Regions from separate parts of the Lysinibacillus sp. UGB7 genome, predicted to be linked through region 2. Evidence: riboswitches for the same ligand, from Rfam matches in the RefSeq annotation. Region 2 holds a riboswitch; the other holds the start of a gene.
What was found. A riboswitch is a leader RNA that binds a small molecule or an ion and turns the genes downstream of it on or off. The one in region 2 is predicted to bind thiamine pyrophosphate.

Region 1 (16,067 bases), on a different contig from region 2:
GATTTTTTTATATGAATGTGTATCTTCGGTCCTTATGGGAATGGGAGAGACGGATAGAATGGAAGTGTATAACAAACAGCAGGCTATGGATTTTTTGATTTTTTCCTTAGCCTGCTGTTTTCTATTGCTGGAGAAACGGATAGAATGGTCGAACTGACGGATAGAATAGCAAAACTGCTGGATACATTCAGCCAGATGGAGAGGAAAGTTACTTTACACTTATGAGGCTGTATGATGCATTAAATAATACAGTTGCTGTCGAGGAACAATATTTATTACTAAAGAAAATGTTGGAGGAGCAATTAGCTCTAGAACCGAACGACAGGATTAAGAACTGGTTTACTAGTTGGGAAAAGAAAAGAGCGTTGTCTGAAGCTGATATTTTGGTTGAGACACGCCTTTTTTGTCTTGTTTAGATTGTAATGATTTAAAATGTAGCAGAATTTCTGAGATAAACTTAATTTTTCTATATTAAGTTGTTAAATCTTTTGTTGTGATATGAATATCCATACATTATGATTATTTATAAAAAATGGAGGTGTTTGTAATGAAAAAATCCAAAAGTATTGCTTTAAAATTATCTTCTTTAATCATAGGATTATTTTTAGTGCTGTTTATTACTTATACAGTAGTAACAAGTTGCATCTTATATAATCAAAGTGTGGATGATGCAGAAGATGCAACACTTCAAAATGCTCAATTTTCTGCTGCGAAGATGAGCGAACGCTTTAAGAAAGCTAATGATACATTACAAACAACTAAACGCATAGTGGAAACAATGCACAATAATGGCGGACTTTCAGCTGAAGGCTTAATGGATATTTTGGAAACCAATCTAGTAAAGAACGATGATTTGATTGGAGTAGGAGCTATTTTAGAAAAGGAATCTGCGCAAGTAGAGCCGACTATTGATGTTACTTTAATTGATACAAAGGAACGTTTCATACCCTATATGTCAAAAAACGGCAATAAAATAGCAACTACTGCTATAGAAGGACTTGAAGAAAAAAGTAGTGCACAATGGTATTGGGTCCCTAAAGAAGAGGAGCGAGCTATACTTACAGAGCCTTATGATTATAAGGTGAATGGCGAAACAATCTCGATGACAACAATATCTGTCCCGCTAGTTAATTCCTCGGGTACATTCTTTGGGGTGTTAACAGCTGATTTATCCATTGATTTTTTAAAGGGACTGGCTGATTCTATTAAGCCGGATGGTGGGTATGCAGGTATTATTACTGCTAGCGGCATATTAACGGTAAATAGTATTAATGAAAAATTAGATGGTACATATATGCAAGATGTAATCGACTGGGCAAGTGTTAATAGTTTCATGGAAAATGGTAAACCAGACAGTATGTATGTGGATTCGAAGCAATTAGGAGAAAAGTCGTATAATGCTTTTGCACCTATGGTATTGGACGAAATTGACGAAACCTGGACGGTTCAATTAGTTGTACCAAAATCTAAGATTCTTGAAACCTATAATCAGGTTCTTGTATTCACTATCGTAGCGGCAATTATCATTGTTATTTTAATGGCAGCTGTAAGTGCATGGTTTATCTATAAACAATTGAAGCCATTAAAGCTTTTACGTGCATCGATAGAAACTGCAGCGGATGGAGATTTAACGAAAAAAGTGGATGAAAAATATATTAAAGCAGATGAAATAGGCGCAGTTGCAGTAGCTTATAATCATATGTTAGACAAAACGAATGATGCTATACATACGGTGTTGCATTCTACAACGTTGCTCAACCAATCATCAAATCATGTTCATGAAGCATTCAATGAGATTGTAGCTTCTAGTCAGGAAGTTACAGTTGCGATAAATGAAATTGCTCAAGGTGCTTCAAAGCAATCGGAAGACACGGAAGAAACCAATTATCGAATGATGGATCTTTCTGATCAGATTGATACGATTACACAGTTATCCACTCAAATGGAAGAGCTTTCTAGCAAAACGCAAACGACAACTGAAAAAGGTATGAGAGAAGTTGATAGTTTGCGTGAACGTAATGCGGAAACAAATGACATGAATGGACGAGTACAACAGCAAATTGAAACATTAACTTCTAACATTGCAAATATCAATCAAGTCATTGCATCCATTCAGGGGATAGCGGAGCAAACCAATCTGCTTGCACTTAATGCGAGTATTGAAGCCGCTCGAGCAGGAGAACATGGGAAAGGTTTTGCAGTGGTAGCCGAAGAGGTTAGAAAACTAGCAGAACAGTCGAAAAATGAAACGGATGTAATTAAGACAACCGTAGATAGTATATTAGAAAACTCTAAACAAACAGTACTCGTAATAGCATCTAATGCTAGTTTAATGCAAGCACAAAATGAATCAGTACAAAGTACGGAGGTAGTCTTTAAGGACAATAGTGAGTTGTCTAGTTCTATTGCAAATGCAATTAACGAGTTACTTGCTAAACTTTCCAGTATGCTAGAGCACAAAAACCAAGCAATAATGGCTATTCAAAGCATTTCAGCTATTTCAGAGGAGACAGCTGCTTCTGCAGAAGAAGTAAGTGCTTCAACAATTGATCAGCAGGCAGAGTTAGAAAAGGTTGCAGATTCAATAAGTAATATGAATAAAATTTCGCAAGAATTACAAGAGGTTGTTCAACGTTTTAAACTTGCTTAATAAAGGATTTTGCTCAAGGTGGTTTAAATTCTTTCTTCAATCAGAATAGCATAGCATGAAAAACAAAAATCTGTTGCTTTCTGCGGGTAAATAGCAAGCCTCTTTGACAGGGGCTTGCCTAAAATTACTTTCCGTGTTGAAGTCTAGCAGATTTTTTTAGAATGAAAAATTATTATGAGCAATCCATTAAAAATGCTCTTTTCAGGTTAGTTGAGGCACATTGACCAGGCAGGCGGATAGTTCTACTATAGAAAGAGATGGAAGGGGGGACTACTACATATGTATCTCGGCATGATTTTTTTTCAGATTGTTGCCCCTATTTTGGTGCTGCTTGTACTTGGGGCCATGTTGCAGAAGAAATTTAGATTTAATTTAAAGGCATTATCCCATCTTATTACCTATTGCTTTATGCCTGCTGCGGTTTTTGTAAATTTATATGAAACGAGTGTGGAGCCAGCGGTACTAGGACAGGTGGTGCTATTTATCGTACTTTTTATTGGGAGTCAAATGGCGCTCAGTCATTTTTTAGCAAAGGGGCTAGGTTTAGCGAAAACAGAGACTGCGGTATTTAAAAATAGTGTTGTGCTCATTAACTCAGGTAACTACGGGATACCGGTGGCCCAAATGATATTCGCGGCCCAACCTATTGGCGTGGCTATTCAAGTCATCCTCGTTATTTTTCAAAATATGACGACTTATACATATGGTTTGTATAATCTTATTTCCTCGACAAAATCCGGGATGGCTATCCTGAAAGATTTTTTGAAAATGCCTATTATTCATGCGCTTATTATAGGTGTAACAATGAATTACTTCGACATCAGTATTCCGCAGTTTATTCGAATTCCAATCGACCATGTAGCAGATGGTTTTATCGCTGTTGCACTCATTACGCTTGGCGCACAACTATCCCAGCTTGAAATCAAGTCGATGTTTAATAAAACTGTTTTTGTCAGTTGCTTTACACGATTGATTATTGGCCCAGCTGTGGCGCTTGTCATTATTTTTGCGCTTGGCCTAGACGGTGTTGTGGCTCAGTCACTCTTTATAGCTAGTGCTTTTCCAACATCACGCAATAGCTCAAGCCTTGCTTTAGAATACGATGTTGAATCGGCAACTGCTGCACAAACAGTGTTATTTTCAACCATAGTTAGTTGTATCACAGTGACCATAGTTATTTACGTTGCAGAATTACTTTTTACGTAATTTTACTTGCTGTAGAAATATCGGCCATTACAAATTGTACTTCAAATATTGTCATCATGGTTTTAACATATGGCTTCCATCTATTAGCAATATCTGCTACACTAACATCAAATTGAATAGCTTTAACTAGGGGAGTCTGATGAGTCAGGCTGAGAGGGAAACGCTTTGAGGTTTCTTGACCCTTTGGACCTGATCTGGCTCATACCAGCGTGGGAAAGTTAATGATTATCACAGTACTTGCACTTTGTGATAAATGAAACCCTTACATTCACAGCCGGATCCAATATTTTTTGGATTCGGCTTTTCTTATGTAGCAAGTTGTTGGGGTGAGCTAGATGGTCCTTTCATAACAATATGTAAAAGGGAGCGAAGTAGTTTATGACAACAGTTAGCGAAAAAAACATTACGATTATGTCCAGTTTTGATGGAAGCAAAAAGGTGTATGTAGAAGGCTCACGGCCAGATATTTTAGTGCCAATGCGTGAAATTCAGTTAAGTCCAACGACTGGAAACTTTGGAGAAGAAGAAAATGCACCAGTGCGTGTTTATGATACAAGTGGCCTGTATACAGACCCTACTTACAAAGTAGACATTACAAAAGGTTTGCCTGCTTTAAGAAGCGGTTGGATAAGGGAACGTGGGGATGTAGAAGAATACGAGGGTCGTAAGATAAAGCCAGAGGATAATGGCTTCCGCAATGTAGCTGATCCTCGTATGAAAGAAAATGTCTTTCTTGGACTTGATCGAAAACCTCTGCGAGCAAAAAAAGGACGTAATGTGACGCAGCTTCATTACGCAAGAAAGGGCATGATTACACCCGAAATGGAGTTTGTAGCAATTCGCGAAAATTTAGATCCTGAATTTGTTCGTGCTGAAATTGCTGCTGGTCGTGCAATTATGCCGTCCAACATTAATCATCCAGAGGCAGAGCCAATGATTATTGGCCGTAACTTTCATGTGAAGATTAATGCAAATATCGGTAATTCGGCTGTATCTTCATCCATCGCTGAGGAAGTAGAAAAAATGACATGGGCAACACGTTGGGGTGCAGATAATATTATGGATTTATCTACAGGGAAGCATATTCATACGACACGTGAATGGATTATTCGTAATGCTGCGGTACCTGTGGGAACTGTGCCAATTTATCAAGCACTAGAGAAGGTAAATGGTGTTGCTGAGGATTTAACGTGGGAAGTGTACCGTGATACATTAATCGAGCAGGCAGAGCAGGGGGTTGATTATTTCACAATACATGCAGGGGTCTTACTGCGTTATGTGCCTTTAACAGCCAATCGTGTCACGGGTATTGTTTCGCGTGGTGGTTCCATTATGGCGCAGTGGTGTTTATTTCATCATGAAGAAAGTTTCTTATATAGTCATTTTGAAGAAATTTGCGAAATTATGAAGACGTACGATGTGGCTTTTTCTTTAGGGGATGGCTTACGTCCAGGTTCTATTGCAGATGCCAATGATGAGGCGCAGTTTGCAGAGCTTGAAACACTTGGGGAGCTGACGCAGATTGCTTGGAAACATGATGTACAAGTCATGGTTGAGGGGCCAGGTCACGTGCCGATGCATCTGATTAAGGAAAATATGGACAAACAATTAGAAGTATGTAAGGAAGCACCTTTTTATACATTAGGTCCACTTACGACAGATATTGCACCAGGCTATGATCATATTACATCTGCTATTGGCGCAGCGATGATTGGTTGGTTCGGAACGGCGATGCTTTGCTATGTCACACCAAAAGAACATCTAGGTTTGCCAAATCGTGAGGATGTTCGTGTAGGGGTCATTACGTACAAAATTGCAGCACATGCAGCTGATTTAGCAAAAGGTCATCCAGGGGCGCAAGTACGGGATGATGCCCTATCAAAAGCACGTTTCGAGTTCCGTTGGCGAGATCAATTCAATTTATCTTTAGATCCTGAACGAGCAGTCGAATACCACGATGAAACATTGCCAGCAGAGGGGGCAAAAACAGCACATTTCTGCTCGATGTGTGGTCCTAAGTTTTGTAGTATGAGAATTTCTCAGGATATTCGTAACTATGCAAAAGAAAAAGATTTAAATACGACAGAAGCCATTCATCAGGGCATGCAGGAAAAGGCAGAGGAGTTTAAAAAGGCCGGCAGTCAAATTTATCAATAACAAGGATTAGATAAAAGAAACGCTATTTATGCTACCTATACACTAAGACAGCAAGAGGACAAGGGCTTTCTAAAAGTCCTTCGAAAAATATACTGCCAATTTTCCTGTATGGTGAAAAATAGCACGATAGGATAACTCTAAGCATACTGTTGTTACATTTGGGACAACCCCTGTATTTTGATTATATTCACATAATGATAGTGGTTTACAAAATGGCATTTCATCTGGTTTCAATACCTTTCTACGTTTATATGAAATAAAAAAAACCCCATGCGAAGTCGCATGGGGTAAAAGTTGGATTTAGATATCAATAAAACTGGATAATTAAACGTTAGTTGCTTGTTTTACATATGGATTTGACAGGTCCATACCCTCTAATGAAAGACCCATTGCAGTTGCAACACCTTCACCGTATGCTGGATCAGCTAAATAGCAGTGTAAGATGTGGCGGCGTTTAATGAATTCTTCAACAGAAGCCATATCATTAGCTGTATTTTCAAATAAACGTTGTTGTTCTTCCGCAGTCATTAGGCGGAATAATTTACCTGGCTGCTCGAAATAGTTGCTGTCATCTTCACGGAAGTCATGAATGCCAGCATTGCCATCGATACGTAATTCAGGCTCTTTATGGTCTAAGTTGTGTTCCCACTCACCATAGCTATTTGGCTCGTAGCTCATTGTTGAACCAAGGTTGCCATCAAAACGCATAGCGCCATCACGATGGAAAGTACGGAATGGACATTTTGGTGCGTTTACAGGTAGCATATAGTGATTTACGCCTAAACGGTAACGTTGTGCATCAGCGTATGCGAAGATACGACCTTGTAGCATTTTATCTGGAGAGAAGCTAACGCCAGGAATAATGTTAGAAGGTGCAAATGCCGCTTGCTCTACTTCTGCAAAGTAGTTGTCTGGATTTTTGTTTAACTCGAATTCACCAACTGGAATTAGTGGGAAGTCGCCTTTGTACCAAACTTTTGTTAAGTCAAATGGATTGTATGGTAATGCACGAGCTTGTTCTTCTGTCATTACTTGAATGTACATTTTCCATTTCGGGAAATCGCCTTTTTCAATTGCTCCATAAAGGTCACGTTGTGAAGATTCACGGTCGTTACCGATTACCTCATTAGCCTCAGTTCCCGTTAAATTCTTAATACCTTGTTCTGTACGGAAGTGGAATTTCACCCATACACGCTCATTTTGAGCATTGATAAAGCTGTAAGTGTGAGAACCGAAACCATGCATATGGCGGAAGCCGTTCGGAATACCACGATCGGACATAACAATTGTAACTTGGTGAAGGGCTTCTGGTAATGAAGTCCAGAAATCCCAGTTTGAATTTGCGTTTTTCATATTTGTACGTGGATCACGTTTTACTACATGGTTTAAATCTGTAAAGTGTAGTGGATCACGGAAGAAGAATACAGGTGTATTATTACCGACTAAATCCCAGTTACCTTCTTCAGTATAGAATTTAAGTGCAAATCCACGGATATCACGTTCTGCATCAGCTGCACCACGTTCGCCGGCTACTGTAGAGAAACGAGCGAACATTTCTGTTTTCTTGCCAATGTCAGAGAAGATTTTTGCTTTTGTATATTGCGTAATATCATGCGTTACAGTGAAAGTACCAAATGCACCAGAACCTTTTGCATGCATCCGACGTTCAGGGATAACTTCACGGTTGAAGTTTGCTAATTTTTCGACTAACCATACATCTTGAAGTAAAAGAGGTCCTCGTGGTCCTGCAGACATAGAGTCATGGTTACTTACTACTGGGGCACCACCTGCTGTTGTAAAGCGACGGCTACGATCATTTACGTTTGTCATAATAGTTTACCTCCTGGAAAAATTGTAAGTCAAACTCTTCATTTATAACTATAACAAATCTAAAATAGAATTGCTAGTAGATTATAATAATTATTGTTAAAGAATTTTTATATTAAGATATAAACTATTAATATATGCATAATCTAATAAGATTATGCATCACTTTTGATGAATGACATAAATTTAAAAAGATTTACTTAAATGACGGTAATCCTGTTAGCTGGCACTTTCTGTAGTAAGGCATGTAAATAATAGAATGACTTTAAAGTAGATAGAAGTGAAGGTTTCTATCTAGTTTCTACTATACGCGTGTTGAAAATAGAGTGTGCTAATTGAAAATATACTAAATTTAAGTGGCTGTATTTTTCAAGTTTTACGATAACGATTAGGTGTAGTACCTATTTGTTGTTTGAATATTTTGATGAAGTAATTTGGGTCATCGAAGCCATTTAGAAGTGCGATTTCACTAATCGCAAAATCTGTTTCGACAAGCATTTTTGTAGCATTTTGAATGCGCATTTGCTGTAAAGAGCGTTTAAATGGTAAGCCTTGCTTCTTTGAGAAAATCGTGCTCAAATAATTGGGGCTAATCCCTAATTTATAGGCAACGAAGGGCAAGGACAATGAACTATCCTGAAACTGTTGCTCGATAATTTCTAGTGCCAGTTCTACATAGTCTGCTTTTTTCTCCATGCGAGCCTGACGAGCTAAGGCAATCAATGTTTGTGTAAAAGAAATAATGCCATTAAGTATTGTATAAAGTATGGGATGTTCAATAATTAAATGAAAAAGCTGACGATAGTTTTGTTCGATAACAGCCTTCTCGTGCAATTTATATTTCAGCATAAAGCGTCGAATTTGAGCCAAAACACTTGTCAAATGAATTCGTAAATCATCCTGTTCGTAATAAATCCCTTCATTAGATAATCGATATAAAAAGGCTTTGATTTCTTCAAGATTTCCGTCTTCTAAACTTTTAATAAGTAATTGTTGCTCTTCTGGTGTTAATAACGGATCAAATGGTTGCGTTTCTAACTGTCTGGTCGCATAAAAAATATGGCCGAATCCTTCGTAAAAACTTTGATGAAGTGCACGCTTGGTTAAAGTGTACATATTTTTTAATGTTGCAGGTGTGTAGTCGTAAATCCCGATATTAAGAGAACTATTATTGGTGAGTCTCCACTCCTTCATCAATGTGCGCACATCTTTTTCAACGGTTTTAATATCTTGTATTTGAAATAGACAGACAATACTTTCTGCTAATGGATAGATTTTCATATGATGGTAAATTGGCGTTTGCTGAATCCAATTGTACAGTTTATTTAATGTTTCAGGATGCTCAGGCTCAATCATCGTGAAGTACATATCTGTATCTAAAGAGCTGGTCTCGCTATCTAAAAATAATCTATAGTAAAATGTTTCGTCTGTATCTTGGGTATAGGCTTTCTTTACCTTCGCCGTATGAATCGAAATTGTAGCAAGTTTTTGCTTTAAAATTTCTAAATCAATGGGTTTTACAAAAAGGTGTGCAACCTGCAAATCAATTGCTTTCATGGCATTTTTAAATAATGGTTCTGTCGTTATTGCAAAAATAGTGCCAGAGTGTTTTTGTAATAGCTGATAAAGCTTCGTTAAACGGTTATTAGGAATTAAATCGATATTCAGTAAAATTACCTCAGGTTCAAACTGTTGAATGCTCTCAGTTGCTTCAGAAATAGCCGTACACATTTCAACTATAATATCTCCAGGGAAGTAAGTTTGTAAAAACCACCGAATACCTGATAATTCTGTAGGGTCTCTATCAATCAATAAAATTCGCATAACAATTAACCCACCTTAAAATAATCTAGTTTCGTAAAAAAGTAATATTATATTATTAAAAATAACATAAAAATCATTAATAATTCCTGTTTTCTCTTTTAAAATTCTCTATTTTCTGAAAAAAGGAGTTTGTACAATATAAGTAGAGGAATTTCTATCGATATAGATAATTTACCCAAGATATAGAACAAGGGGGATATTAAATGATGTCTATCATTGAGCTTGATGGCAATACATTAACAAGACAGCAAGTAGAGGAAATCGTGAAGGGGCATGTCACTGTTGTGTTATCCACTGAAAGTGAACAGCGCATTCAATTAAGTAGGGAGCGCATTGAAAAGCGTTTAGCGGAAGGGCAAGCCATTTATGGTGTGAACACAGGATTTGGAAAACTAAGTCATATTCGTATTGATGAGGCGGATAATGAGCTATTACAGTTGAATTTACTACGATCAGATGCCACTGGTGTTGGCGTACCGTTTCCGACAGAAGTTGTCCGCGCCATGATGATATTACGTGCTAATGCATTAGCACGTGGATTTTCTGGAATTCGACTAGAGACAGTACAGCTATTACTGGATTGCATCAATAAAGGCGTGCATCCGATAGTACCGTCACAAGGGTCTGTTGGGGCAAGTGGTGATTTAGCACCGCTTTCACATTTGGCTTTAGTGCTTGTAGGAGAAGGGAAGGCGGAGTTTGAAGGTGAGATTGTAAGTGGTGGTATGGCATTACAGCATGCAGGATTGACGCCTGTACGACTACAAGCAAAAGAGGGGCTAGCGCTAGTTAACGGTACACAGGCAATGACAGGTATTGGTGTCTTAACATTGAATGAGGCAGAGCGCATTGGGCTTGCCGCAGATATGGCCGCAAGTCTGTCGCTTGAAGCATTAAAAGGTATTACTTCAGCCTTTGATCCAGCTCTATTAGCTGTAAGACCACACTCGGAATTAGAGCTTGTTGGTGGGCGAATCCGCTCGTGGCTTGATGGGAGTAAACGAGTGACAAAACAGGGTGAAATCCGGATGCAAGATGCCTATTCACTTCGTTGTATTCCGCAAGTGCATGGCGCATCATGGCAGTCATTTTTCTATGCAGAGGAACGTGTGCAAACTGAGATGAATGCAACGACAGATAATCCTATTGTTTTAGAAAACGGAGAAGTATTATCTGGTGGACATTTCCACGGACAGCCAATTGCCTTAGCGATGGACTTTTTAAAAATTGGTGTATGTGAATGGGCCAATATTTCCGAACGACGCACGGAACGTATGGTCAATCCACAACTTAACGAAGGTTTACCGCCATTTTTAGCAACAAATCCCGGGATTGAATGTGGGCTAATGATTGCGCAATATACAGCAGCTTCAATCGTGTCGGAAAACAAAGTATTGGCACACCCTTCAAGTGTAGATTCGATTCCTACATCGGGTAATCAGGAAGATCATGTCAGTATGGGGACAACATCTGCTCGTCAAGTACGTCAAATCGTACACAATGCTGCTCGTGTCATTGCGATAGAAATGATTTGCGCATCACAAGCTATTCATTTAGATAGGGCGGAGCAACAGTTAGCCCCAGCTACAAGTCAATTTTTGCAAAAGGTGCGTGCAATTTGTCCGCCGCTTACAACCGATCAACCGATTGGAGATGAAATTGAAGCGTTAGCGAACTATTTATTGACGAGCGATGAGTTAGTGGCAATGTCGAAATAAAAGCAAAGGGGATGGCAATATGGAGACAAAAACAAATATTCGTGCACCAAGAGGAACAACGCTTACATGTAAAGGATGGACACAGGAAGCAGCTATGCGTATGCTGATGAATAATTTGGATCCTGAAGTAGCGGAAAATCCAGATGAGCTAATTGTCTATGGTGGTATCGGGAAAGCAGCTCGCAATTGGGAAAGTTATGAGCAAATTATTGCTTCGTTGACAAAATTAGAGAATGATGAAACTTTACTCATTCAATCCGGAAAGCCGGTTGCTGTATTTCGTACGCATGCAAATGCACCGCGGATTCTCATTGCAAACTCAAATCTAGTGCCAGCTTGGTCAAACTGGGAGCATTTTTATGAACTAGAGGACCGCGATTTAATGATGTACGGTCAAATGACGGCAGGTAGCTGGATTTATATCGGTGCACAAGGTATCTTACAAGGAACGTATCTGTCCTTTGTGGAAGCAGGCAAAAAAGTATTTGGTACAGCAGATTTGCGCGGTAAATTTATTTTAACTGGGGGAATGGGAGGCATGAGTGGCGCTCAGCCTTTAGCTGGCAAAATGGCTGGTGCCGTGATTTTAGTAGTCGAAGTAGATCGAGCGCGAATCGAACGCAAAATAAAAGAAGGCTACTGTGATTATATCGTTGAAACGGTAGAGGAAGCCATTCAATTAGTGGATGCACTACGTGAAAAAAAGGAGCCTGCATCAATTGGACTCGTTGGCAACTGTGCAGATGTAAATCGTGAGCTACTTGATCGTGCTATTATTCCTGACTTTGTAACAGACCAAACATCTGCACATGATCCGATAAATGGCTATGTTCCAAACGGGATGACATTTGAGGAAGCGCTTGATTTGCGTAAAAAGGATGTAAAAACCTACGAGCAAAGAGCAAAAGAAACGATGGCAGAGCATGTTCGTACAATGCTTGAATTTCAACAGGCGGGTGCAGAAGTATTTGATTATGGTAATAATATTCGAGCATATGCAAAAGAAATGGGTGTGGCCAATGCATTTGATTTCCCTGGCTTTGTGCCAGCGTATATCCGTCCATTATTCTGTGAAGGAAAAGGGCCTTTCCGTTGGGCGGCACTTTCCGGTGATCCACAGGATATTTATAAAACAGATGCTCTAGCAAAAGAGATGTTTGCACATGATAAAGCTTTAGTGAATTGGATTGATATGGCACAAAAAATGGTGAAATGGCAAGGGTTACCGGCACGTATTTGCTGGTTAGGCTATGGTGATCGTCATCGATTCGCACTGAAGGTCAATGAAATGGTTGCTAGCGGGGAGTTATCAGCACCGATTGTCTTTGGGCGGGATCATTTAGATTCTGGCTCTGTTGCCTCTCCAAATCGTGAAACAGAGGGCATGAAAGACGGCTCGGACGCAGTATCTGACTGGCCTATTTTAAATGCACTTGTTAATACGGCAAGTGGCGCAAGCTGGGTAAGTGTCCATCATGGTGGTGGCGTAGGAATGGGATTCTCGCAGCACGCTGGTCAAGTATTAGTAGCGGATGGCTCTCAGCTTGCTTCAGATAAGATTGCTCGGGTATTAATAGCAGACCCGGGGTTAGGGGTTGTGCGTCACGCAGATGCTGGTTATGAAATCGCCATCAATACAGCAAAGGAAAAAGGTGTGCATATGCCTATGCTAAAGCAAAGGGATGATGCGAAGTGACGATTTTAATAAAAAATGCCAATGAAGTCATTACCTTAAAATGTGTAGCACAAGGTCCTCGCATAAAAGAACAAATGCGAGATGTTGCAATAGTCCCGCATGGCAGTGTTTTGATAGAAAATGATCGTATCGTTGCAATTGGTACCTTCGCGCAGTTGGAAGCAGACCACCCTGATTTACTCAAAGCGGCAGAGGTTATCGATGCATCGGGGAAGGTCGTTATGCCTGGCCTCGTCGATTGCCATACGCATTTAGTACATGGAGGTACGCGTGAGCAGGAGTTTAATATGCGCTTAAATGGCTCCACTTATATGGACATCATGAATGCAGGTGGTGGGATTCATGCAACGACAAAGCACACAAGAGAAGCTAGCTTTGATGAATTGTATGGAAAGACGCTGCGCCATTTAGATGTATTTCTAAAACACGGCATCACAACAGTTGAGGCAAAATCGGGCTATGGCTTGGATTGGGAAAATGAAAGAAAGCAGTTAGAGGTAGCCAAAAAGCTACAAGCTACACATGCTATAGATATAGTGAGTACATTTATGGGGGCTCATGCAGTACCGCGTGATTATAAAGGTCGTGAAGACGAATTTGTCGACATACTCGTAGATGAGATGCTACCGAAAGTGGCCGAACTAGGGCTTGCAGAGTTCAATGATGTATTCTGTGAAAAAGGTGTATTTACACCAGAGCAATCCCGCCGTATTTTAGAGGCAGGAAAAGCGTTAGAACTAACACCGAAAATCCACGCCGATGAAATTGAACCATATAAAGGAGCGGAGTTAGCCGCTGAAGTGGGGGCAATCTCGGCAGAGCATTTATTGGTTGCTTCAGATGAAGGGATTCGAAAAATGGCAGCAACAGGTACGATTGCTGTATTGCTCCCTGGAACCGCATTTTTCTTGCGCGCTCCTTTTGCAAGAGGGCGTCTGATGATCGATGAAGGGGTACCTGTTGCCATTTCAACCGATTTTAATCCTGGCTCGTCCCCGACGATGAGTCTGCCGTTTATTATGAATCTAGCTTGTATGTACATGGGCATGACGCTAGAGGAAGTATTAACAGCGACGACTATTAACGCTGCGTATGCTCTTAATCGAGGCAATCAGATTGGTTCACTTGAAGTAGGAAAGCAAGCAGATGTTATCATGCTCGATGTCGCTAATTATAAGCAGCTACAATATTTTTACGGCGTGAATCACACTCATACAGTCATCAAAAATGGGCGAATTGTCGTCAAGGATGGCATTCTTATATAAATAATCTGTAAAATTTTACCTAGTTACTGTTTGCCTGGTATCTAGAGAACGTTTGTCTTGATGGCCATAATGATAATGGGGTTTAACCTACAGATAAAACGGCAACGTTTTCTGGTAATTGTGTCTAGATTTATACATTTATATTTATAAAAAAGCGCAAATAGGGTGAAATAGACTTATTTGTGCTCTTTTTCGTATAGAATAGAACTGTCATCATTATGGAAAGGAAATTATAAGATTTGCAACTTACATTAACATTTATCATTTTAGGAGCAACGATATTTGCATTTATGACGAATCGTGTACGAGCTGATCTGGTTGCGATAGTGTCGCTCCTTGCATTTATTATTACGGATATTTTAACACCAGCGGAGGCGTTAGCTGGTTTTTCGAACTCTGTTGTACTAATGATTGCAGGGCTTTTTGTCGTGGGTGCTGGGATATTGCGTACGGGACTTGCAGGGATGGCAGGGCAGCTATTGCTGAAATGGTCAGGCGATAGTGAGCTGAAGTTATTTGTGTTACTACTTGTGATTGTTGGCTCTGTCGGCGCTTTTATGAGTAATACGGGTACAGTAGCTTTAATGATGCCGATTGTTGTTAGTATCGCAATTAGTATGAAGGAAAGTCCTTCTAAATTTTTGTTACCTCTTTCTTATGTAGCAAGCCTATCTGGGCTAATGACATTAATTGCTTCGCCGCCGAATTTAATTGTTAGTCAGCTTTTGGTGGATCGTGGCTATAATAAACTGGGCTTTTTCGAAGTGACACCGATTGGCATTGTTGGGATGATTGTCGGTATTATCTATTTGGTGCTTGTACGAAATGTATTATTGCCCAATGAACAAAATCGTACCCAAACAAATGCTGGCTACAAACTCTCGCCAAAGAAAATTATTAAGCAATATGATTTGAACAATCGTTTGTTTAAAATATATGTGCCTGAGGATTCTGCAATTATTGGTATGTCACTAGCAGAATTGAAGCTACCTGCGAAATATGCGCTCTGTATGATGAAAATTCATCGTAAATCGCAAGAAGGTATAAATCTATTGCCAATGACTTATCAGGAAATGGCTGGTCCAACAAGCGTTATACATGCGACGGATGAGCTCTATGTGCAAGGTGAGGAACAAGATATTCGTCGTTTGGCTATGGATTATGGCTTAGAAATGCAAGAGTTAGTTGAGGGAGAAGCTGATGAATTGGTATCGAAGCACCTCGGCATTGCAGAGGTACTACTAACGCCAAATTCTAGCTTCACGAATGAGACAGTCAGCTCATTGGGCTTCCGTGAAAAATACAATCTCAATATTATTGGCATTAATCGTAGAGGTGGCTATAAGCTACAGGATATGGTTTCACATAAGTTGAAATTCGGTGATGCCATTCTCGTGCAGGGTGCATGGGATGAAATCGTGCTACTCGCAAGGGAAACGCAGGACGTCGTAGTAGTTGGTCAGCCAAAAGAGCATGCAAGTGTTGCCGCAGCCACAGGTAAGGCGGGAATTGCGGGTGCTATTATGCTTTTAATGATTGTACTAATGGCTTTTGAAGTTTTCCCTGCTGTTATTTCCGTGATGATTGGTGCAGTACTAATGATTTTAACAGGCTGTTTGCGCAATATGGAGGATGCATATAACAATATGAATTTTGAAAGCATTGTCCTTGTTGCAGCGATGCTTCCGATGGCAACAGCGCTAGAAAAAACTGGCGGTATGGTA
Region 2 (17,301 bases):
AATGAAACGAGCATCTTTGAGCCACTAGTAGATACAAAGCAAGCATTTACAGAAAATATTACCCAATACTTAAATGAAAATGATGAACTACTTGTACAAATTAAATTTGGACCAGATCAAACTGGCGAACAGACAAAATTACCAGATATAGAGCTGAAAGGAGTGGCGAAGGAATGATTGAAATTCGTGATTTAACCAAAAGATATGGCTCCTTTACAGCGTTAGACCATTTAAACCTATCACTTGAGGAGGGGGTTGTGTTCGGCTTTGTTGGAGCCAATGGTGCTGGTAAATCGACAACATTTTCGATTTTAGCAACATTACTATCTCCGACTTCTGGCGATGCCCTTATCAACGGCAAAAGCGTCATCAAGGAACCAAAGGAAGTACGCAAGCAAATCGGCTATATGCCAGATTTCTTTGGTGTTTATGATCAGCTAAAAGTAGATGAATATTTAGATTTTTATGGTGCTAGTTATGGCATTGGTGCGACGGAACGGAAAGTGTTAATTCCACAGCTGTTAGAGCTTGTAAATTTAACAAATAAGCGTTTTGATTATGTAGATTTACTATCACGAGGCATGAAGCAACGGTTATGTCTTGCTCGCGCCTTAATCCACGATCCGAAAGTATTGATTTTGGATGAGCCAGCTTCTGGACTTGACCCGCGTGCGCGCGTAGAGATGCGTGATATTTTAAGAAATTTAAAATCCATGGGGAAAACCATTCTAATCTCCTCACATATATTGCCTGAACTGGCGGAAATGTGTGATGAAATTGGTGTTATAGATAATGGAAAACTAATTGCCCATGGCAATGTTGCAACGATTCAAGCGCAATTGCAAGGGGAAAAGCGCATTGTTATAAAAGTAGTAGAGCGTTTAAACGAGGTACGTGCATTTTTAGAAGAAGATCCACTTATTTCATCCATTGATGTTATGGACAATCGCTTAGAGATAGCCTTTAATTACCGAGGAACAGATGCGGAACAAGTAACACTTCTCAAAAAAGCAATACTGAAAGACTTACCAATTTATGCACTAAGTGAAGAAGAAAAGGATTTAGAAGATGTCTTTATGGCGATTACGAAGGGAGCGGACAATCATTGATGGAGCGATTTTATAATCCGGTACTCGTAAAAGAATTGAAGTTACGCTTTCGTTCTTTTAAAAGCTTTTCAGGCTTAATGTTTTATTTAGCGGTTATTTGTATTTTTATCGCAGGTTTTTTACTACTGACGACTGAATTTACAGGAAAGGGCTTCTTTAGACCCGATACGAGTTTTATGATGTTTGCTGTGTTAACGATTTTACAAATGGCGTTGGTTCTATTTATCACTCCAAGTTTAACAGCGGGTGCTATTAGTAGTGAACGCGAAAAGCAAACTTTAAATATTTTACTAACAACAACACAAAGTTCCACACAAATTGTGATTGGGAAATTATTTTCTTCGGTGGCATTTTTAGTATTAATGCTAATCGCAGGGCTACCTTTGTATAGTTTAGTATTTTTATTTGGTGGGGTATCACCTTCCCAATTAGTTTCTATATTTTTATTTTATTTAGTAACGGTTATTGCGATTGGTAGTATCGGGGTAATGTTCTCAACAATTACGAAGAAAACAATAGTTGCCATGATTGCTACGTACGGCTCGATTATCTTTTTAGGTGGAATCACAGCGTTTTTCTTCTTTTTAACAATGGCTTTCCATCAAATGGGGAATGCCATAGGGACGGGTACTTCCTATATGACTTACTTCTGGGCATCTATAAACCCAGGAGCATTAATGCTGACACTTATTTCACCAGAAATGGGGGATGCTTTAGCAGAACTTTCAGGTGTTGATTTACCAGTGTGGATTATTTATTTACTAGTTTATATAGTCATTATTGTACTTAGTTTAACAATTGCCATTAAAAAATTACGTGCCAACATGAAAAGCAATCGATGAGGAGGAAACCTTATGGAGCGTCGTAAGCAATTACAAAAATATATTCAGCGTGCAAAAACGAGTTTAACATTCGAAAGAAGTATTCCTATCGCACAGTACGGCTTGTTTTTGGCATTGCTCTCGAGTGCTTCACTCATCCTTGTTTCAAGGTTATTTGTCTGGACATATTACCGTCAAAGCGCATTAGCTGTTTTTATAGTTGGGATAGTTGCAACAATCGTCTTTGTGTGGTGGAAGCGCGTGAGAGAGAAAGAGGCATTACACACACTCGATCAATATTTTTCACATAATGAACTTGTTACAGCTTTGTCATTTAAAGAAGACGAAGATCCATTGGTTCAATCACTACTTGCAAAAGCAGTCCAAAAGGCAGAAAAAGCGTTCTCGGAATTTAAAGCAAGAAAGAAAGCGCTGTTTCGACCAAAGGCATTCATTGGACTATTTGCAACAAGTATCATGTTAGCGGTGCTCTATATGTTCCCGGCTACTACGCAAATTGAAGCCATTGAGGTAGAAAAAGAAAAGGCAGTCATTGAGGACATAAAAAAAGAAGTTGCTAAGTTAGAAAAAAAGGCAGAAACAAAAGAAGTGAAAGAGCAGTTAAAAGAATTACAAAACACATTAAAAGAGGCAGATACAGCTGAAGAGGCATTACGTGAAGTCGTGAAAAAGCAGAAAGAACTTGCGTTAAAGGAACAGCAATTGAAGGATAAGCAAACAGCAAGTAAAGAAGGTGCTGCTGAAGGTCAAGGCTTATCGAAGGAAGAAGTCGAACAGTTAAAAGAGCTTGCTCAAATGCAGCAGAACCTAACGCAAAATGCGAATGCTACTCAAACAGCAATGAGCAAGCTGGGTAAGCCTGCAAGTAATTCATTACAAAATGCTATTGCAAGTGCTAATAGCGCAAACAACAATCAACAAAACAGTAGTAATGCCAATCAAAATCAATCGGGCAATTCACAACCAAGCAGTCAACAAGGTCAAGCAGGACAAAATAATGCCAAAAATGGCTCGCAACAGGCAAGCGGGAATGGTCAGGCGCAAGGCTCTCAACAAAGCAATCAACAAGGACAAGGTAATGGTCAAGGCAATGGACAGGGTCAAGGTCAGGGTCAGGGTCAGGGTCAAGGAAATGGTTCTGGATCAGGTTCTGGCTCTGGCCAGGGTTCTGGGTCAGGTGGGAAAGGTGCAGGATCAGGCCAAGGCAGTCGTGATTTATTAACGACACCAAATAGAATTGGAGGCTCTAGTGAAACATCTGTAGATGGTGGAGCATTAGGAGACGGCTCGCATGTTTCAGAACAACAAGGAAATGGCCCTATTACAAAGGGATCGATTCGACCATATGATGAAGCTATAGGCGCTTATAAAGACAGTTTTTTAGAAAGCTCAGAGCGTTTGCAATTACCAAAAGATTTACAAAATGTCGTGCAATCTTATTTCACGTCAATTGAGTCGCAGTAGGAGGAAGAGAAATGGCATTTACAGAACAACAGTATGTTGAGATGAGTAAAAATTTACAACAAGTAAAAGAAGAAATCCATCGTTTTATAGTTGGTCAAGAGGAAACGATTGATTATACATTATACGCAGTTCTTGCAGACGGTCATGCACTGCTAGAGGGATTACCAGGATTAGGGAAAACAATGCTGATTCGCACAATTTCAGAGGTGCTTGATTTATCCTTCTCACGTATTCAATTTACGCCAGATTTAATGCCTGCGGATATTACAGGGACGAGTATGATTGAGCGAACAGCAGATGGCAAACAGCAGTTTACTTTCCAAGCGGGGCCAATTTTTAGTCAAATGGTATTAGCAGATGAAATTAACCGAGCAACTCCGAAAACACAAAGTGCCCTGCTTGAGGCAATGGGTGAAAAGACCGTAACAATTTTAGGGGATACGAAAAAAATGGCTAAACCATTCTTCGTCCTAGCTACTCAAAACCCAATTGAAATGGAGGGAACATATCCATTACCAGAGGCACAAATGGACCGTTTCCTTTGCAAAATCCTCGTTCCATATCCAGAGAAAAGTGAACTTATGGAGATTATGAAGCGAACAACTGGGGCGCAGGAAATCAGCCTGCAAAAAATAATGGACACAGAAGGACTCCTGCTGGCACAACAAATGGTGAAGGAAGTACTTGTAGCAGATGAAATGCTTGAATTTGCAGCGGACCTTGTTGTGGCAACACATCCTGAACGAGAGGGTGCGATAGATGAAGTGAAGCAATATGCCATGTATGGTAGTGGTCCTCGTGGCTTACAAAGTTTAATAAGGCTTGCAAAAGCAAGAGCACTGATGAATGGACGCTTCCATGTATCAGTTGCGGATATTAAATCCGTAGCGAAGCCTGTACTGCGTCATCGTATGCTGCTGAACTATGAAGGGGAGGCTTCAGGTAAAACAGCAGATGATGTGATTGACATTATTTTAGAAAAAGTACAGCAAGGCATTAGTCGATGACTCAGAAAATATTATTGCCCGAAGATTGGTTAGCGAAAATTAGTCGCTTCCAAGTGGCGACGGCCTCCAAATTGCGTGGACAACATAAGGGCTCGCACCGTTCGCAACGTTTCGGGGCATCGCTCGATTTCTCAGATTTTCGTGAATATCACTTAGGTGATGACGTAAGACAGGTGGATTGGAACGTCTTTGCAAGAACCAATAAATATTTCATTAAACGTTTCTTAGATGAACAAGAGATGCGTGTGCACATTTTATTAGACGCCACAAAATCAATGAATGAGCAAGCAAAATGGACTTTTGCTCGACAAATTGTAGCGTCACTTGGCTTAATGGTGCTTGGCCGTGATGATCGATTATCATTTTCGTTTGTACAACATGACGTCAAGCCACCGTTTCGTCGTAAAGGTGCCATGTATCGCCGTGCCTTTTTACAAGTAGTGACCGATCTTGAAGAAGCGACCTATACAAGTAGCTTTGCACAGGGAGCGTTAAAAGCAATGCCTAAAGATAGTACGGTGCTATTTATCGTGACAGACGGTCTAGAACCAATCGAAGAATGGGAACAGCTGTTGAAAAGATTGCCACGTTTTGCAGGGGATGTACGCATTCTACAAATCATCACGCAGGAAGAACTATCCCCCAATTATAGTGGTGATGTTCGTTTACTTGACCGTGAAACGGGCAGTGATGTCAATGTGACGATGTCATCAAAGGTACTTGATACGTATGAGGCAAGAAGACGTTTACACGAAGAAGAGCTTGAGGCCATTTGTCGACGCTTCGGCGTACGAAAATTACAACTCAAGGTGGAAGATGGACTTCAACATGCCGTTTTTCAACAATTATTAAAAGCACATTGGATTAGGTGAGGTGAGCTGTATTGGGCTTTAGTCAAATACTTTTTAGCTGGACGGCCATCATCCCGGTCATTGTCCTACTATATTATTTCTTTCGAAAAAAATATACCGATCAAACCGTGTCCTCAACACTCTTTTGGTCGGAAATTATGCAGGAGACACGTGTATCCCCATACTTAAAGCATTTACAGAAAAATGCATTGCTCTATTTGCAATTGTTAGCACTGCTGTTACTTGTACTCGCGTTGATGAATCCATATTTTAAAAAGTCAACGATTGCTGGTGCACAAACAATATTCATCGTTGATACGTCCGCGACGATGTTAGCTGGAAAAGAGCAATCAACATTTGATGCACATAAAAAGGAAATGTTGTCGTTAGTGAATCAACTTGATGGAAGACCAGTAACACTTATTACGACTGGCAATACGCCACAGGCTGTTTTACAGCAAGAAACAAATCCCAAAGATATTGAGAAAGCCGTCCAGGATTTGCAAGTGACATATGAAACCGCACAAATGAATAAAGCACTTGATGTGGCGCAAGCTTTTGTCGGTGACACACCGACATCAATTTATGTCTTTACAGATACACTCGACAAGAAGCAATTACCAATGGAAAAAGATTCGGTGAAATGGATTGTACAGGGGTCTGCGAAGGATTTAACGAATATAGCCATCACAAAATTTGCTGCTACAACAGACGGGAAGGCAACAATGGCACTTGTACAGTTGCAAAATGATACGGACAAGGAACACAATCTGACACTTACGCTACAAAATGCTGAGGATGAGGACGTTATAACGGAGAAGATAACATTGCCAGCAAACGAAGCTGTAACTAAAACATTTAAAGATTTACCATTAGCGGATTCGATGACGGCTATCATTGATGGACAGGATGATTATGCGATTGATAATACGCAGTCAGTATTGTTACAAACAGCCACTTCTAAAGTAGTAGTCGATCAAAGTATGCATCAGCTTATTCAAAAGGGATTCCAAACAATAAATAGCAGCGTGAAAATTGTTCCGTCCTTACAGCTGGTAGAGAATCAAGATGCGACCGTGGTGACAAATCAAACAGCACTCCTGGAAGATATGAACAAGCCGATTGTATTATTTGGGCGAGATGATATTGAAAAAATTGACATGAGTGGTGTGGTGAAAGCAACGAATGACGCTTTATTTGCATTCAGTGACTTAAATGATATTTATGTAAGTGCCATTTATCCTGCGTTTGATGGCTATAAAACAATTGCCACTGTTGGAGATAAACCATTTATTCAACGCTCACCACAAGGAGATATTATTGTACTGGCCGATATTGCTGATACAGATTGGCCATTACACCCATCATTCCCGTTATTCTTATGGAGTGCCCAACAACAATTATCTGAAGCAATTGGTTCACTTGGGATTTTCACACCAAATGAGCAGCGTTCAGTTGCTTTAGCGCAAGGAGAGTGGAGTGTTTATTCACAGGATGATGAGTTTTTATCAACAATCACCAATGGGTTATTAACAGCACCCATGAAACCAGGTGTTTACACAGCACGCGCAAATAGTGAGGAAAAACGCCTCATCGTGCAACTCCAAGCACAAGAACGTGTCATAGAAAAAGGCACAAGTTATACGCTTGGAGAATTACAAGAAAATGGCAAGGAAGAAGTATCAAAGACTTCATTTGTACCTTGGCTCATACTCATTATCTTAGTATTACTTGTGACAGAGTGGGAGGTGCAACGACGTCGTGGATTTACGAATTGATACGCCATTAGCCTTATTGTTATTACTGCCATTGTTTGCGTATTTTGTATGGACATATTGGCGCGCACGTCAACGTCTGAAAAACAGCCATCTCATTGTACTTGGTATTCGTATGGTAGCAATATGTTGTTTAGTCTTTGCTCTCGCAGCACCATATATTTTATTACCAATTAAAGAAGAACAGATACTGTATTTAGTCGATCGCTCTGCGTCCATGAAGGGCACAGAATTAGAAATGGTTAGTTTTATAGAGGAAAGTTTACAGTCGAAGAAGGATGAACAACTTGCAGGGATTTATTCTTATTCTTCGACATTACAAACAGAAACGATTTTATCTAATTCATTGAAGGAAGTACCTAAATTTACAGCTATGAAAGACACGGATCAAACAAATATTGAGCAAAGTCTTCAACTAGCTACTGGTATTGTCAATCCGAAAAAAGCTACAAGGCTGGTCTTATTAACAGACGCCAATGAAACACAAGGTGATGCATTGGCGTTTGCTACCAAATTAAAAGGCTCCAATATTAGTGTAGATGTTGTGCCATTCAGTCAGGCTGTTGCTAATGATGTATCGCTAAAAAGCTTTGTGACACCCCAGGTTGCTTATGTAGGAGAACAACAGCAACTTGTCACTGAAGTGAATGCAACAGCAGCAGGTCAAGGCGAATTATTGCTGTACGAAAATGATGCCCTCATTCATCGAGAGGCAGTGGCACTTGCAGAAGGATCGAATGTATTTACGTATAAGTATACGGCAACAGCAGAAGGATTAGTCAAATACGAGGCACTTGTTCAAGTAGACCAAGATGCCATATTTGAAAATAATAAATTAACGAGTGTCACGATGGTACAAAGTGAGCCTCACTTACTGATAGTGAACGGTTATGACACAGCATCACCTATTGCTGGGGCATTGGGGACGAAGTCAATTTCCTATGATGTGGTAGATGCAAGCAGTTTGCCAAATGAGCTATCAAGTTATTTACAATATAATGCGATAATTTTTGATAATGTTCCAGGGCATTTAGTTGGTGAGGCAAAGATGGGCGTTATTGAGCAAGCAGTGAAAAATTTCGGTGTCGGCTTTACGATGGTCGGCGGTGAAAATAGCTTCGGCTTGGGTGGCTATTTTAAAACACCAATCGAAACATTGTTACCTGTGGAAATGGAGATTAAAGGCAAGGAACAATTGCCGTCTTTAGGTCTTGTTATCGTGCTCGACCGTTCGGGAAGTATGCAGGGTACAAAGTTAGAACTTGCTAAGGAAGCGGCAGCACGTTCAGTTGAGATGCTTCGTGACGAGGATACGCTTGGCTTTATTGCCTTTGATGATCGTCCTTGGGAAATTATCGAAACCGGACCGCTTGGCAATAAAGAAGAAGCAGTCGATACGATTTTATCAGTGACTCCTGGTGGGGGTACGGAAATATATAACTCGCTTGCAAAGGCATATGAAAATTTGGCCGATCAGAAACTGCAACGTAAGCATATTATTTTATTAACTGACGGACAGTCACAACCAGGGAATTATGAGGATTTAATTGCAACTGGGAAAGACAATGGGGTTACACTATCTACAGTTGCGATTGGACAAGATGCAGATGGCAATTTACTTCAATCTTTAAGCGAAATGGGTAGCGGACGTTTCTATGACGTTATTGATGAACAGATGATACCTTCAATATTATCACGTGAGACAGCAATGATTTCACGTACGTATATTGAAGACAATCCTTTCTACCCAACAATTTATAATGCATCGGGCTGGAATGCATTATTTGCAAATGGTGTGCCACAAATGAATGCATATATTGGCACAACAGCGAAGCAGGGTGCTTCTGTTATTGCAGAAAGCGAGAAAGAAGACCCAGTTATTGCACAGTGGCAATATGGTCTTGGAAAAACGTTCGCTTTCACATCAGACTCTACAGGAAAATGGACAGGAGACTGGGCAAGATGGCAGGATTGGGGTACATTTTGGCAAACGATGATTTCGCAAATGTTACCAAGCTATAATGATGTTGCATATGATGTACGTCTGGATACAGATGGCTCCTTTGTTATTACAGATCCAACAAATGAAGCTGCGTTTTTAGATATTGTCGCTGTCAATGAAGCAGGTGAAGAGCTAGAGATGCAACTCGAAACGTTATCTGCTTCGCAAGTTCGTGCGATTGTACAGGCAGAACCAGGACTTATTTTCTTCCGAATAGCCGATGAAGAGCAGGCGATTTATCAGGCTGGATTAAGTGTACCGTATAGTGCCGAGTATGAATTACGTCCAGTAAATGAAAAACTAGTGGAAGAACTTACAAAGCAAACTGGTGGCAATGTGTTAGAGGAACCGCAGGAAGTGTTCCGCGATTTCACACAACAAGGGGCAGAGCGCCAAAATATTGCAACCTGGCTGCTACTAGCAGGGATGTTCCTATTCTTCATAGATATTACAATCCGACGTTTTGGCTGGAACTTCTTATCAAAAACGAAACGGAAAGTGCCAAGTGTGGAGGATGCACAAGCGCAGGTAGAAGATACAAACGTAGCGCAGCTGTTAAAAGGTATGAAGAAACGCCAATAAAATTTAATGTTCTATATTGAAATGCAGTGCAAAAGGTATGATTATTTTGCACTGTATTTTTTTGTTTAAAGAAATCGATAAAATTCTTCCTAATAAAGTGTCATGTTAAAGCTTTTGACAAGTACCGTTTTGCGTAGATTGCTGGCAACGACAATTCCTAGGACTGCCCCAATAACACTTGATGTTAAAAAAGCAGGCATGAAAAACAATGCTGTAACAGATGAACCCATTAAAAGATGTGCGTAAGGTACTGCTACGAGAGAAGCAAGAAGACCTGTGCCAAACATTTCACCAACACCTGCGAGCCACACCTTATTACTATATTTATAGGCAAGAGCTGCACACAATGCCCCGATGATACTACCTGGAATAGCTAATAGAGAACCTGTTCCTGTAAAAATCCGAATAAGGGCTGTGACAAAGGCAATGATAACGGTAGGTAGGGGGCCTAGTAAAATGGCTCCTATAACATTAATGGCATGTTGTACAGGATAGGCACGTGCAATTCCTGTTGGAATCGACACAAAAGCAGAGCCTGCTACAGCAATGGCAACTAATAATGCCATGATGGTTAATTTTCGAATTGGCATATTTTACACTCCTTTTTGGTAAATAGCTCTAACCACAAATAGAACCTGATATAACGTAGATAGATTACGAGAAATCGCTGATAGCATGTAAAGAATCGCTGATAGAACACCAAGAAACGCTGATAGAACGCAAAAAATCGCTGATAGCATATAGGAAATCGCTGATAACCCACAGGACATCACTTCAAGCGGCATCTGTTGAAAATGCCACAAAAAAGCCGCTTCCTCATAACGAAAGGAAGCGGCCTTGCATTTACATAGTTAAAAAGCAAGTGTCGCCACTTCCCTACGCTAGTGCGAACTAGATCAGGTTCAAAGGGTCCGTGTATATATACACGTCTCAGTCTTAGAAAGACACCCCTAGTGGTTTTGAAACGATTAAATTTTTTGAAATATATGTTTTCCCATCTAGGACTAGCCATACACGTCGCACGCTTAAAGTCACTTTGCACAAGCGCTGTCCACCTAATAATGTAACATACTACTAAAAGTAGTCAATAAATTTCCACACTATTTAGAATCAGGTTGCATAAGATGTGGAGCTTTTTTCAATGTCCAGATGAGGGCAAGGAAGAAGCAGGCCATTAAAATAATAGCCCCAAAAATATAAGGACTGTTCATATTCCAATCGAATAATATACCTGCTAAAGCAGGACCAATCATATTACCCAAACTCATATATGCATTATTAAGACCAGCGGCAAAACCTTGTTCGTTTTCAGCAAGTTTAGAAATGAGCGTGTTGACAGCTGGTCGAATCAATGTCGTCGCTGTTGAGAAAATCGTTGCTACAACTAATATAAGTGCAAAGCCAGATACAAATAAAATTAAGTAAATAGAAACGGCTGCAATAAATAAATTGACTAACACAACTTTCATTTCACCATAACGATTAAAAAGAGGTGTAATAATAAACATTTGTACAACAACACCAAAAGCACCACCAACAACCAATAAAATGGCAATATCAGTAGGTGTGTAGTTAAATTTGTTTGTGACAAATAATGATAATGTCGTTTGGAAATTAGCGATTCCGAACGAGAATACAAGCATAATGATGAGCATTACAAAGTAAGGCATTTGGACAGAGCGTACCATTTGCTTCGCAAGATTGTCTTGCTTTTGTGCCTTTTGTGATGTGCTTGGTTTTGTAGAAGGTAAAAGAAAGAATGATAGAATAGCTGCTAATATAGCTGCAGATCCAGCTGTATAGAATGGGAAGTGCAGACTAACCTTCGATAAAAAGCCACCTATACCAGGACCAATCATAAAGCCAAGAGACATAGCTGCCCCTAACATACCCATTCCCTTGCCTCGTTCCTCATATGTTGTAACATCCGCTACAAAAGCCATAATTGGAGGTGCAATGAAGGCAGAACCTAAACCTCCAAAGAAACGCGCGAGGAAGAGCATCCAAACATCCGTTGAAAGCCCAAATGAAATCTGTGCAAGACCAGTTACTATGAGGCCAAAAATAATTAAATTTTTTCGTCCATACTGATCGGATAGGTTCCCAGCAATTGGAGAAAATACAAATTGTGCCAAGGCGAACGTTGCGATAAGCATGCCAAGAACTTGTCCTGCAGCCCCAAATATTTTTAAATACTCAGGCATAACAGGAATAATAATTCCAATACTCCCCATTGCGATAAACATATTAAACATTAAAATATACAAAGCCGCCTTATTCGACTTCTGCTGGGTCATCCATAGCCCCCCTTTTTTTCTAATCAAATATACTACAGTCTATCATAAAGAAATGAGGCTTGGCTATTAGATTAAAGTATGAGAAGCTCGCCAAATGAAATTTGAAGTATATTGAGAAAATAATACATTATGCTACTTTTTCTACTGTAGTTCTATGAGTAAATCCCGCAAAAGAATGCGGGATTTACTTTTTTATTGGTATTGGATTAGGGGTTACAACGTTGATAGATATGTTAATCTTTTTATGTCGATGATTATTACAATTTTTGTAATAATAGTAAATTATCGTAGTTGGCTTTTGCTAAGAGTCAACCTTAAGAAGGCTTTATGGCTTCTATTAAAGATAATAAAAGAGGAGGACATGTATTATGGTATCGATTCAAACAGCTATGGAAAATTTAAAGGAATTAGGATTTAATCCTGTAACAACAGCAATTGGGGCAACGCAACAATTATTTCATTGGGATGAAGCAAAGGTCAATGAACTAAAAGGATATTTAATTGCTCAAAATTTTCAACATCATTACGAAAACAATAAGTTTTATCGAATGCTTTGTGAAGATAGTGGAGTTACGCCTGCCGATGTTCAGACTTTAGATGATATACAAAAAATACCATTAATTCCGGTGACAAGCTTTAAAAGACCTGACTCACATTTACTTTTGTCAACCTCTTTAGAAAATATTGAATTTGAAATGCGTAGTACTGGAACAAGTGGCATACCAAGTATATCTAGAAGAGATGCTGAAACATTAAACAATTGTGTCTTTAGTATATATGCGATGTATAGAGAAATGTTTGCCTTTTCTAGAGGAGCTGGTCTCTTCTTATTCCCATCTCCAGAAGAAATGCCAGAAATGGGCATGGTCAAGGTGTTAAATATGCTGTCAGGTTTATTTGATGCAACGAGATGTCTTGTTAAAAGAGCGTCGTTTAAACCTAAGGAGGCAATTGAAACATTAGAAAAATGGCAAAATATTCATACGCGTCACATTATTGGACCGCCATTTTTAATTTATAAATTAGTAAATTACCTAAAAACAAATAATATTCATTTAAAACTAGATAATAAGACGATGATTATTAATTTAGGAGGTTGGAAAAGATTCTCCGGTATGGAAATTCCTCGTGAACAATACAATAAAGAATGTGCTGAATACTTAGGTATCCCAGAAGAAAATGTTAGAGATATGTATGGATTAGTTGAATCAAATATTTTAGCCATTGAGTGCGAGAAACAATCGAAGCATGTGCCGCCTTGGGTTCACTTTTCTTTAAGAAATCCAAAAAATTTAGCTGAAGAAGTACCGCAAGGAAAAAGAGGGGTCTTAGCCATATTTGATCCTACTTCACTTTCATATCCAGGATTTATTCAAACAGAGGATCTAGTGTATTTAAAGAAAGAAAATACATGCGAATGTGGAAGAAACGGCCAAAAAGTTGTTTATCTATCAAGAGTAGCAGGAGCAGAAATTGGCTGTTGTGCTATTAATTTAGAGAAGCATATGGATGCGGCTGAAGAAAAAAATCAAATGACAGAAGTATAAGAGAGGAATCTAATATGTACAATTCTATCATTGTTGATTATTTCAGCAAACCTAGACATTCAGGAGATATGATTGATGCAAATAGAGAATTGAAAATTGGTAATTCTGTTTGTGGAGATACGATTTTTATGAAAATTAAAGTAATGGATGGAAAGGTAGTAGATGCAAAATATAAGGCATACGGATGTGCTACGTCGTTGGCAACGGCTGATATTTTTGCAGATTATATTATCGGTAAATCCATAGCTGAAATAGGTCAACTGTTAACGCATGAAATTGATCGTATGCTTGGAGATCTAGAACCTCCACAAATGCATTGTTTAAATATTCTACATGATTTATTTGAGCAAATACTTAGTGAAGCATAGGAGGTTTTTTATGTTAGGGAAGTATTTTGACTATAATGCCACTACCCCTCTTCGTGAGGAAGTGGCTTCAATTTTGATAGATAATTTATTGATATTTGGTAATCCCTCAAGCACACATTCTTTTGGTCAATTAGCAAAAGAAAAAATAGAGGAGGGGCGTTCACAAGTAGCTGCATTAATTAACGCAGATTGCTCAGAAATTTTATTTACTTCTGGCGGTACAGAGTCAATCAATACTGCTTTAAAAGGATTTTTCTTTGCCTGTGATAAGCGACCATTTCATATCATCACCTCTAAAATCGAACATTCGGCGACCTTAGAGCTGTGTCATTATTTAGCTTCACTTGGTGCAGAAATTACCTATTTACCTGTAGATGCTAATGGATTTATCGCTTTAGAAGATTTAGAGAATGCTATCAATGAACATACTGCATTAATTTCGATCATGTACGCGAATAATGAAATTGGTACCATTCAACCAATTAAAGAGATGGCGAAATGTGTTAAGCAAATAAATAAGGATATTTTCTTTCATGTAGATGCTGTACAAGCGCTTGGGAAAATCCCTATAAATGTTCAAGATTTAGAAGTGGATGCGCTATCGCTAGCGGCTCATAAAATATATGGTCCTAAGGGTGCGGGCGCATTGTACTTAAAAAATGGGACCAACCAGTTGGTTCAGCTACTTCATGGTGGTGGGCAAGAAAACGGCCAACGAGGAGGTACTGAAAATCTATTGGGTATCATTGGATTTGGTAAAGCTTGTGCTTTAGCGAGGGAAGACTTATTGCAACATAAACACAATACATTTGCTTTAAGAAACTATTTCTTAGATAAAATAAAAAATGCCATTGAACAAATTGAGATGAATAGTCCGGAAATTGAAGGTGATATCTTACAAAATACCTTTAATATATCCTTTACGAATATTAGAGCAGAAGCCCTGTCGGTTCTTTTAAGTCAATTATATGGAATTGCGGTGTCTATTGGTTCTGCCTGTAGTGCAGAAAAGGCTGAACTCTCCCATGTATTGCTTGCGCTCGGACTATCTGAAGAAAGAATTAAATCTTCTATTCGTATTAGTTTTGGCCTTTATACAGACTATAAAGATATTGATTATCTTGTTGACAGTCTGACAGAAGCTGTCACCCGTCTAAGGAGCATTCTCCCTGTAGGATAGAAAGGAAGAATAAAATGGATAATTTAAAAATGGTGGCACCTGTGCGCTCAAAATTTATGATGGAAGAAATGATAGAGGCGGGTGCAAATGAAATCTATTTTGGCGTCTCTAATCCACTTTTTCAGCAGATGTCTTTTGATAATAAGTTTCAGACAGTAGCTGACTACCCTGCCCACTTTTCGGATTGGGATGATTTAGACGACATTATGGCTATGGCTAAAGCTCATCAAATTAAAGTCATATTTATGGCAAATACCCCTTTCATTCCAAACAGCTTAGAGACAAGTTTTCAAAGCCATGTTTATAGAGCCCTTGAGAAAGGTGTAGATGCTATTACAATTTCTTCTATGCAATCTCTAAATCTTCTAAAGAATGTAGAGAAGAATATTCAAATGATTTCGGGTTCGCAATTAGCGCCAGTCAATAAATATGGGGCAGAAATTTTAACAGAATTAGGTGTAAGACGTATAACGATTTCACAGTCCATGACATTAGAAGAAATTCAGTCACTGCGAAATTTAGATGTAGAACTAATGATTACAGGCAATTTTGGAACAGGTAGCATAGCTAATTATTGTCGCTTATGGGAAAGTCCAAATAATAATGAAATGGGAGAAGGCGTTAGAACACTATATCGATTACTGTCCCCATTGAACAATCAAATAAATCAGCATCATATTTTAGATAGCGCAACGGATTGTAGCTTGTGTAATTTAGAAGATTTAGTCTCGTCTGGTGTGACTGCTATCAAATTTATCGGAAGGGAGGCGCCTAATCCTGTTACATTAGCTATGGTGGTCAATATGTTTAATGAATGGAAAGAAATGGGCGTTTCTGGATTCTCTATAGAACAAAAAATGAAAGTAATGGAGCAGGAGCAGTTAATGTGGATTATGAAATGGGTGCCACGCTTTTGTGAAAAATGCCGATGTAGTTACAAATCAACTGCTATTACAAAAACATACATTTAGGTGGTGCTTATTTGAAAACGCCATTAAAAGAACTACGGATTCACCACGAATATTTATATGAAATAACTGAAGAAATTTTAGGGAACTACCAAGTTGTTTCTTTAGGACATTCAGGGTGCCACTATAAAATGAATGGCATTGAAGAGCAACATATCCTTTATTTATTGGAACGAGATAAACGAGTCAAAATCGAAATGCCTATTTTATTCGAAACAGCTATGAATGAATTTTTTACGAGGATGCAGCGTTTTTTTCATTATGAAATAAATTTAATCATCAATGATTGGGGAACAATGCGTTTTTTAGCACAACAGCAACTGCCGTCAACAGTGTCCTTATCGGTAGGCAGACAATTAGCTTTTAGTTATGGGAACTGCCCATGGTATGAAGATATTTTACAGTACGAAGATCAGACAATTAAAGAGAATTACTTACAATTGAATATTGCAAATCCTGCAATGATAAAGCTACTAAAAGAACATGGTGTGGCAGAAATAGATGCAGATCTAAATGCTTACATGAAAAATTCAGTGAACCTGCTAAGAGATGAAGGGATAAAAGTTAATGGTTTTTTGCATTACCCAATGGTATCCACTTCGAGGTCCTGCCATACACTCAGACTCTATAACGAGCCATTAGGAAATTGCCAGCATTTATGTAATAACGGCATTACGATTGAGCCGAGAGAACGGTGGAATAGATTTGAGGATGTAACAGTAAAGATTTCCAAAGAAAATAGAGAAAAAATGGGTAATTTAATTATTTATGGAAATATCGTTGTCCAGGATATTAAGCGGCACAACGAAAGCATACCGTTTGAAGTGGATTCATTGTGCGACGATGCAAGATTTTCACCAATACTTCTTAAAGAGGAGGCAATAAAATGAGTAACATTCAGGAAAAGAGTTTAACGCAAGATATTTTAACAAAATTGGATGATATTATAGTTGATTTCGTTGCACCAAACGCGGCTCATATTGATAAAGAGAGAGCTTTCCCGAGAGAAAATATTAACGAGATTGGACGAAATGGCTTATTAGGCTTAATAATTCCACAGCAATTGGGCGGATTAGAAGCTCCTCTATCTTTATATAAAGAAACAGTTATCAGGTTAGCTCAAGCTTGTGCTTCCACGGCACTTATCTATGTGCAACATATGTCGGCAGTTTCTATTTTATTATATGGAAAAGATAGTGATTATATAAAAAATATTTTAAGTGAAATTGCACAAGGTCATTGTCTTACAACGATTGCACTGAGTGAAGCGGGTTCAGGCTGCTATTTCTTTTTACCTGTAAGCCAGGTA

Region 1: another riboswitch for thiamine pyrophosphate. It lies ahead of thiC (phosphomethylpyrimidine synthase ThiC); the one in region 2 lies ahead of ACOMCU_RS16980 (hypothetical protein).

Annotation. Positions count from the first base shown of each region.
Region 1 covers NZ_JBMGUV010000055.1:1,891-17,957, forward strand. The annotation lists gene ACOMCU_RS26785 (methyl-accepting chemotaxis protein) at 548-2,650, shown strand; gene ACOMCU_RS26790 (AEC family transporter) at 2,930-3,856, shown strand; TPP riboswitch at 3,975-4,089, shown strand; gene thiC (phosphomethylpyrimidine synthase ThiC) at 4,235-6,013, shown strand; gene ACOMCU_RS26800 (catalase) at 6,338-7,843, opposite strand; gene ACOMCU_RS26805 (helix-turn-helix domain-containing protein) at 8,210-9,664, opposite strand; gene hutH (histidine ammonia-lyase) at 9,868-11,382, shown strand; gene hutU (urocanate hydratase) at 11,402-13,078, shown strand; gene hutI (imidazolonepropionase) at 13,075-14,343, shown strand; gene ACOMCU_RS26825 (SLC13 family permease) at 14,634-16,067, shown strand, end outside.
Region 2 covers NZ_JBMGUV010000019.1:7,935-25,235, reverse strand. The annotation lists gene ACOMCU_RS17025 (hypothetical protein) at 1-177, shown strand, start outside; gene ACOMCU_RS17020 (ABC transporter ATP-binding protein) at 174-1,109, shown strand; gene ACOMCU_RS17015 (ABC transporter permease) at 1,106-1,951, shown strand; gene ACOMCU_RS17010 (hypothetical protein) at 1,964-3,415, shown strand; gene ACOMCU_RS17005 (AAA family ATPase) at 3,427-4,422, shown strand; gene ACOMCU_RS17000 (DUF58 domain-containing protein) at 4,419-5,294, shown strand; gene ACOMCU_RS16995 (vWA domain-containing protein) at 5,306-7,051, shown strand; gene ACOMCU_RS16990 (VWA domain-containing protein) at 7,035-9,632, shown strand; gene thiW (energy coupling factor transporter S component ThiW) at 9,722-10,222, opposite strand; gene ACOMCU_RS16980 (hypothetical protein) at 10,226-10,435, opposite strand; TPP riboswitch at 10,489-10,594, opposite strand; gene ACOMCU_RS16975 (MFS transporter) at 10,733-11,929, opposite strand; gene ACOMCU_RS16970 (LuxE family acyl-protein synthetase) at 12,298-13,476, shown strand; gene ACOMCU_RS16965 (iron-sulfur cluster assembly scaffold protein) at 13,491-13,844, shown strand; gene ACOMCU_RS16960 (cysteine desulfurase family protein) at 13,855-15,024, shown strand; gene ACOMCU_RS16955 (peptidase U32 family protein) at 15,039-15,995, shown strand; gene ACOMCU_RS16950 (hypothetical protein) at 16,007-16,882, shown strand; gene ACOMCU_RS16945 (acyl-CoA dehydrogenase family protein) at 16,879-17,301, shown strand, end outside.